DNA from 3 places in the Streptomyces vastus genome. Region 2 is predicted to be linked to each of the others. Evidence: riboswitches for the same ligand, from Rfam matches in the RefSeq annotation. Region 2 holds a riboswitch; each other region holds the start of a gene.

The links. A riboswitch is a leader RNA that binds a small molecule or an ion and turns the genes downstream of it on or off. The one in region 2 is predicted to bind cyclic di-AMP.
Region 1: it holds a riboswitch for cyclic di-AMP, as region 2 does, so the genes downstream of both, ABD357_RS06960 (C40 family peptidase) here and ABD357_RS30550 (M23 family metallopeptidase) in region 2, are expected to answer to the same signal.
Region 3: it holds a riboswitch for cyclic di-AMP, as region 2 does, so the genes downstream of both, ABD357_RS33925 (transglycosylase family protein) here and ABD357_RS30550 (M23 family metallopeptidase) in region 2, are expected to answer to the same signal.

Annotation. Positions count from the first base shown of each region.
Region 1 covers NZ_BAAASJ010000018.1:7,223-9,415, forward strand. Annotated here, with positions in the region: gene ABD357_RS06960 (C40 family peptidase) at 1-962, opposite strand, end outside; cyclic di-AMP (ydaO/yuaA leader) riboswitch at 970-1,141, opposite strand; gene pcrA (DNA helicase PcrA) at 1,413-2,193, shown strand, end outside.
Region 2 covers NZ_BAAASJ010000097.1:116,429-118,621, forward strand. Annotated here, with positions in the region: gene ABD357_RS30545 (PP2C family protein-serine/threonine phosphatase) at 1-357, shown strand, start outside; cyclic di-AMP (ydaO/yuaA leader) riboswitch at 646-802, shown strand; gene ABD357_RS30550 (M23 family metallopeptidase) at 814-1,830, shown strand; gene ABD357_RS30555 (PrsW family intramembrane metalloprotease) at 1,917-2,193, opposite strand, start outside.
Region 3 covers NZ_BAAASJ010000104.1:204,654-206,846, forward strand. Annotated here, with positions in the region: gene ABD357_RS33920 (transglycosylase family protein) at 1-573, shown strand, start outside; cyclic di-AMP (ydaO/yuaA leader) riboswitch at 779-947, shown strand; gene ABD357_RS33925 (transglycosylase family protein) at 952-1,647, shown strand; gene eno (phosphopyruvate hydratase) at 1,916-2,193, shown strand, end outside.

The DNA.
Region 1 (2,193 bases), on a different contig from region 2:
TGGTCCCAGGTGGTGCGCGGGAGGGTGACGCCGGCGGCCTTCCAGGCCGCCTGGGTGAGGCCGGAGCAGTCGTAGGAGTCCGGTCCCGACGCGCCCCAGACGTACGGCTTGCCGGTCTGGGAACGGGCGAAGGCGATCGCCTTCTCGCCCTTGGCCGTCGTGGTGCCCGCGGAGGTGCCCGTGCCGGTCGAGGTCCCCGCGCCGGTGGAGGGCGCGGGAGTCGGCTGGGCCTGCTGCTGTTGGCGGCGCTGCTCCTCCGCGGCCTGCTGCTGCCGCGCCAGCTCCTCCGCCTTGCGCTGGGCCTCCTCGCGCTTCTCCCGCTCGATCGCCGCGAGCCGCGCCTTCTCCTCGGCGGTCAGCTGCGAGAGCATCTGGCGCGCCTCTGCGAGCTTCCGCTGAACGTCCGCCTTGGACGACTTCAGGGTGTTCTCGGTCTTGGTGAGCGCCTGAAGGCTCTCGGAGGCCTCCTGACGCTTCTGCGTCATTTCGGACTGCTGCGTCGCATAGTCGTCGACGGCCTGCTGCTGGCGGCTGGTCAGCCGGTCCATCAGCTGGTTCTGGTCGAAGTAGTCCTGCGGGTTGTCCGCGAGCAGCAGGGACGCGGTGTCAGGGGCGGCGGCGCCCGTACGGTACTGCGCGGCGGCGAACGTACCGAGCTCCTCGCGCGCTTCGTTGAGCTTCTGCGTGCGGGAGGCCACGTCGTCAAGGAGGTTGTCGACCTTCTTGCGCTGCTTGCCGGTCTTCTCCTTGGCGCCGTTGTACTTCTCGGTCGCCGTCTCCGCCTGCTGGTAGAGGTCGTCGACCTTCTTCTGGACTTCGTCGAGGCTGGGCTTCGGCTCCGCCGAGGGCGAAGCGTTCGCGGTCTGCGACAGGAGGGCCACCGAAGTAAGAGCGGCGGTGGCGAGGGCAGGGGTCCGTATGCCCTTGGGACTGGACGACCGCGCTTTGCGGTGTGGCGCCACGAAGGCGACTCCTTCCGTGCTCCGCCTACCGAGTTAGCTGTCGGGTTCGGGCGTGTGCTTCGGAAGGTTTGCCCTACGGTCCTCGTCCCCTAAGGGAGTTGGCCCGATTCACCCCAAGGTCGGTGGGTCCCCGGCTCCGGGCGGCCACAAGGGCGTACCGGACTCGGCGGGAGCCGCACGGCCCGGCGACGTTCGCCGGTGGGGGTCGAGCGGCCCACTGCGAAAGCTAACCAACTCGTGTGGCTCCTGTGAAGGTTGATGTGCGAATTGTCCGATACGTTTTCGTGACCTTGACCTCAGGCGTCATGATCCGTCGCCGACCGTGACGGGACGGTCCTGGAGGGTGAGAGGAATCCCGGCAGGCTCGTCCCGGCAGAGCCTCCAGGGTTTTGGGGCAGCTTTTCAGGGCGGCCGCGAGGTGTCAGTGGGGGAGCCTAGACTCGGAGAGCGATGAGCAGCCTCTTTGATGACAGCTTCCTGGCGGACCTCAAGCCCTCGCGGGACCACGAGGAAGAGCCCCCGCCACCGCCCGAGGACGATCACGTACCGGAGCAGGTTCCGGACGATCTGTTCGGCGGGAAGTTCGACGTGCCGCCGGACCGGGAGGCCTACTACCGCGACGGCGCACCCCGTCCCCATGTGGACGCGGCCTCGCTCCTGGAGGGGCTGAACGACAACCAGCGCGCGGCCGTCGTGCACTCCGGCTCCCCCCTGCTCATCGTGGCCGGCGCCGGCTCCGGCAAGACCCGTGTGCTCACGCACCGGATCGCGTACCTGCTCGGCGAGCGGAAGGTGCATCCGGGCCAGATCCTCGCGATCACGTTCACCAACAAGGCCGCGGGCGAGATGAAAGAGCGCGTCGAGCACCTCGTCGGCCCGCGTGCGAACGCGATGTGGGTGATGACCTTCCACAGCGCGTGCGTGCGGATCCTGCGGCGGGAGTCGAAGAAGCTCGGCTTCACGTCCTCGTTCTCGATCTACGACGCCGCCGACAGCAAGCGCCTCATGGCCCTGGTCTGCCGCGACCTGGACCTCGACCCGAAGCGCTTCCCGCCCAAGTCGTTCAGCGCCAAGGTCTCGAACCTCAAGAACGAGCTGATCGACGAAGAGGACTTCGCCGCGCAGGCGAATGACGGCTTCGAGAAGACTCTCGCCCAGGCGTACGCGCTCTACCAGTCGCGGCTGCGCGAGGCCAACGCCCTCGACTTCGACGACCTGATCATGACGACGG
Region 2 (2,193 bases):
CGCATCGTCCACCGCGGTCACCCCGGGCCGCTCCTGCTGTACGGGGACGGCTCGCTGGAAACACTCCGGTCCGAGGACCCCGCACTGCCGCTCGGGATGGGCGAGCTGGGCCCGTGGCCCGGCCGGGCGCAGGAGGTCCCGTTCCCCGGCGGGGCCACCCTGCTCTTCTACACGGACGGGGTGACCGAGGCCCGGGACCGGCACGGCGTCTTCTTCGACCCCGCTCAGTGCCTCGCGGGCCGGACCTTCCACGGACCCCGGGTGCTGCTCGCCACGCTCGTGGAGGCGGTCCTCCGGCACACGGGAGCCGGCGGCGCGACGGACGACATGGCGCTGCTGGCCGTCAGGAGGCCGTGAGGCGGGTTCTTGAACCGCCCCGTGGTCTTGGTGCCTGCGGGGTTTCAATATCACCGGTAGTAGTCGAATCAACTCACTCCGGTTAGCAACTGAAACATTGTCAACAGAAGTCACAGCAGTGAATTACCCCTGAGTCAGGATCAACTCGCCCGATTCGTCCCGCTCATGACCTGAAAGTCCAGGCCAAGACCGCCAACGAATCTTCAGAACAGCTTGGAATCCGGTGCCTGCCTCTATTAACGTTCGATAACGCAGCGCGGTCGTCCCAGCCGTCACAAGAGTCGGCTCCGTGCGCACGCGCCGAATCCCGCAAGGGAACCGGGGAACCACCAACTTGGGGTGAATCGGGCGTTGTTCCTGGTGGAGACACCGTGAGCGACGCGCGTAGGAGACCTTCCTGCTCCGAACCCGTCAGCTAACCCGGTAGGCGACAAGGAAGGAAAGGAGTGCGCCTACGTGGCGTCCAACCGGCCTGCCCCCCAGACTTCGTTCGCGCCGAGTGAGCAGCAGCCCGACTCATTCGGCTACGGCAAACGCCAGGACGAGGAGACCTGGGAGGAGTGGAACCCCACCGAGGATTCCCTCAAGCCCGTTCGCGGCAGGCACCGCGTCGGCAAGCAGCGCGGAGGAGGCCTTGCGCGCAGCTCCACGGTTCTGGGCGTCGGGGTCATAGCGGCCGTCAGCGCGGGCGGCATGGCCAGCGCGCAGACCGGCAAACCGCCGGTCTCCATCACCCTTCCCGACCTTCCCCTGATCTCGGACGACCCCGAGGAAGAGGCCGGCTCCGCGACACCGCTCACCCAGGCCGGTCTGAGCACGGCGGACGCCGAGCAGGGCAACTCCGACGCGGGCGAGGCCCTGCGCGCCCGCATCATCCTGCAGGCCGAGCGGCAGCAGGACCAGGTGGACCGCGAGGCCAGGCAGGCTGCGGCGACCGCCGCCGCCAAGCAGGCCGCCGAGCAGGCCGCCAAGGAGCGGGAAGCCGCCCAGGCCAAGGCCGAAGCCGCCAAGGAGAAGGCGGCGGAGGAGGCCCGGCAGAAGGCCGAGGCGGAGCGCCTCGCCGAGCTCGCCAGGAGCTTCGCGCTGCCGACGTCCTCGTACACCATCACCTCGACCTTCGGGCAGTCCGGCGCCCTGTGGTCCTCCGGGTCCCACACCGGCCTGGACTTCGCCGCCCCGTCGGGTACGCCGCTCAAGGCGGTCCACAGCGGCACCATCACCGAGGCCGGCTGGAACGGCTCGTACGGCTACCTCACCAAGCTCAAGCTCGACGACGGCACGGAGATCTGGTACGCCCACCAGTCCTCGATCAGCGTCAGCGTCGGCCAGCAGGTCAGCACGGGCGAGGTCATCGGCCGCGTGGGCGCGACCGGCAACGTCACCGGGGCGCACCTCCACATGGAGGTCAAGACGGCGGGTGGCGACGGAATCGACCCGATGGCCTGGCTGCGGAGCAAGGGGCTCAACCCGTAAACCCGTAGGTCTCGGTCGGCTCTTCGACCAGCTCTTCGACGCCATCCGCTTTCGGACGAGAAGCGGGTGGCGTCCTGCTTTTTCGCCTAGTTCCGGTAGGGGTTGTAGGCCGGGTCGTACGCCGGGAAGGGCGACGCCTGCCCGTACGCGTTCCCGTACGTAGGCCACGGTGGCGGCACCGGGAGCGGAGCCGTGGACCGGGCCGCGTACGCCAGCGCGGGGCGGGCAAGCTCGCGGCGGGCCCACAGCTCGTGGAGCAACTCCCGTTCCCGTACGACGAAGTCGGCGCCCGCACGGCCGCGGCGCCCCCGGTGGCGCAGGAACGCGAGGGACGTCGCGTACGCCTCGTACTCCGCGACCGCC
Region 3 (2,193 bases), on a different contig from region 2:
TCGGGCTCCGATTCGGGGCAGACGTCAAGTGACGACCCCGTAAAGGGTGATTCATCCGGTAGTTCCGACTCGTCCGATACATCCGCTGATTCGGGATCATCCGGTACGTCCGGGTCGTCCACCGGTACCTCGCAGGATTCCGGCGGCGACTCCACCGCCGAATCACCGAGCCCCGACAGCTCGCCCAGCCCGCCCACGGGCGCGACGAATGAGGGCGACTCGGGTAATTCCGGCCAGAACGCCGACTCTTCGAGCGGCGAGAGTGAGAGTACGAACACAGATGAGGGCACCGGCCGCCATCGCGGTGGCGGCGCCGAAGAGGATGCCGATGCCTCCCGTACGGACGACTCCGGCGGTCGGCATGCCTCGCGTGCGGGCGGCGGCTCACGCGATGCGGCGGGCGTCGCGGACGGCTCGTACACCGTCCGTTCCGGAGACAGCCTCTCGGCAATCGCCGACTCCCTTGGCCTCCAAGGCGGATGGCCCGAGTTGTACTCCGCGAACAAGCGCACTGTCGGCGCCGACCCGGACCTCATCCTCCCCGGTCAGCGCCTTGAACTCGGCACGGACTGAGAGGTGTGCAAGGTGCCGAACCGGGCCAAAAGTGGCGGCAGTTCGGGCTGGATGTCCGGTTTGGTGAAAGTGAGACATGGATCTCAAAGGCCCTGATCGTCTTTGAAATTCGGCGGATCGCATGTTTACGGTCGTGACCGCTCGCCACAGCGGGCCCCGACGGATGTCACGCCGAATCCTGCCAACGTCCGTACGGGAACAGTCGTCGCGTAAAGCGCCGTAGGCAGGAGCGGGGGACCCAAGGTAAGTGCCGGGCCCGGTCGTCGAGACCAGGTGCGGCTTGGGGTGAAGTCGTGCGGAGCGATCCGCACGGCCGGGCAACTCACCAGGCCCGAACCCGACAGCTCACCTCGTAGGCGTCGGTGAGGGGATCTCTTCATGCTGCTTTCCGGCAAGGGCAAGCACCGTCGCCCGTCCAAGACCACCCGCATAGCCGCGCTCGCCGGTGTCACCGGTGCCGCCATCGCCGCCCCGCTGATGGTGTCGGGTACGGCCTCCGCCGCCACCGCCTCCGAGTGGGACGCCGTCGCCCAGTGCGAGTCGGGCGGCAACTGGTCCATCAACACCGGCAACGGCTACTACGGCGGCCTGCAGTTCTCCGCCTCCACCTGGGCCGGCTACGGCGGCACGAAGTACGCCGCCACCGCCGACCAGGCCTCCAAGGCCCAGCAGATCGAGATCGCCGAGAAGGTCCTCGCGGGCCAGGGCAAGGGTGCCTGGCCGGTCTGCGGCAAGGGTCTGTCGAGCGCCGCGTACACCGGCGGCGGCTCCTCGGACTCCGGTGCCGCTCAGGAGAACACCCAGCAGTCCCAGCAGCAGAGCGCCCCGGCCCAGGAGGAGCGCGCCTCCCGCTCCGCGGACCGCCCGGCTGCCAAGAAGACCGTCACCACCCCGACCGGCAAGAAGGTCAAGAAGGGTGACGGCGAGTACAAGGTCGTCAAGGGTGACACCCTCAGCGAGATCGCCACGGAGAACGACGTCAAGGGCGGCTGGCAGAAGCTGTTCAAGCTGAACGACGACATCGTCGACAACGCGGACGTCATCTACCCGGGCCAGCAGCTGCACCTCAGCTGAACTGAGCCCCGGCTCAGCTGAAGCCCGGCCCCCAGAGCGGCTGAGGCTGAGCCCCCAGCAGTCCCGCCCCGGTGCGTGTTCCCCCGTACGCACTGGGGCGGGACTTTTTGTTCCGTTCGGAAACAATTTACTCTCGGTTCGGTCCATGAGAGGGGCGGACGGCTGGCCGATCGCCCGGAGCCGGTTAGGCTCGTCCTCGCGGAGCCGCCGCGGCTTCGCGCTGTGCGGGCCCAGCGGCCCGCGTAACCGCGTCACATCCCAGAAGGAGATGCTCGTGCCGTCCATCGACGTCGTCGTAGCCCGGGAAATCCTGGACTCCCGAGGCAATCCCACGGTCGAGGTCGAGGTCGGCCTCGACGACGGCAGCACGGGTCGTGCCGCCGTTCCGTCCGGCGCCTCCACGGGCGCCTTCGAGGCTGTCGAACTCCGTGACGGAGACGCCAACCGCTACCTCGGCAAGGGTGTCGAGAAGGCGGTCCTCGCCGTCATCGAGCAGCTCGGCCCGGAGCTCGTCGGTTACGACGCCACCGAGCAGCGGCTGATCGA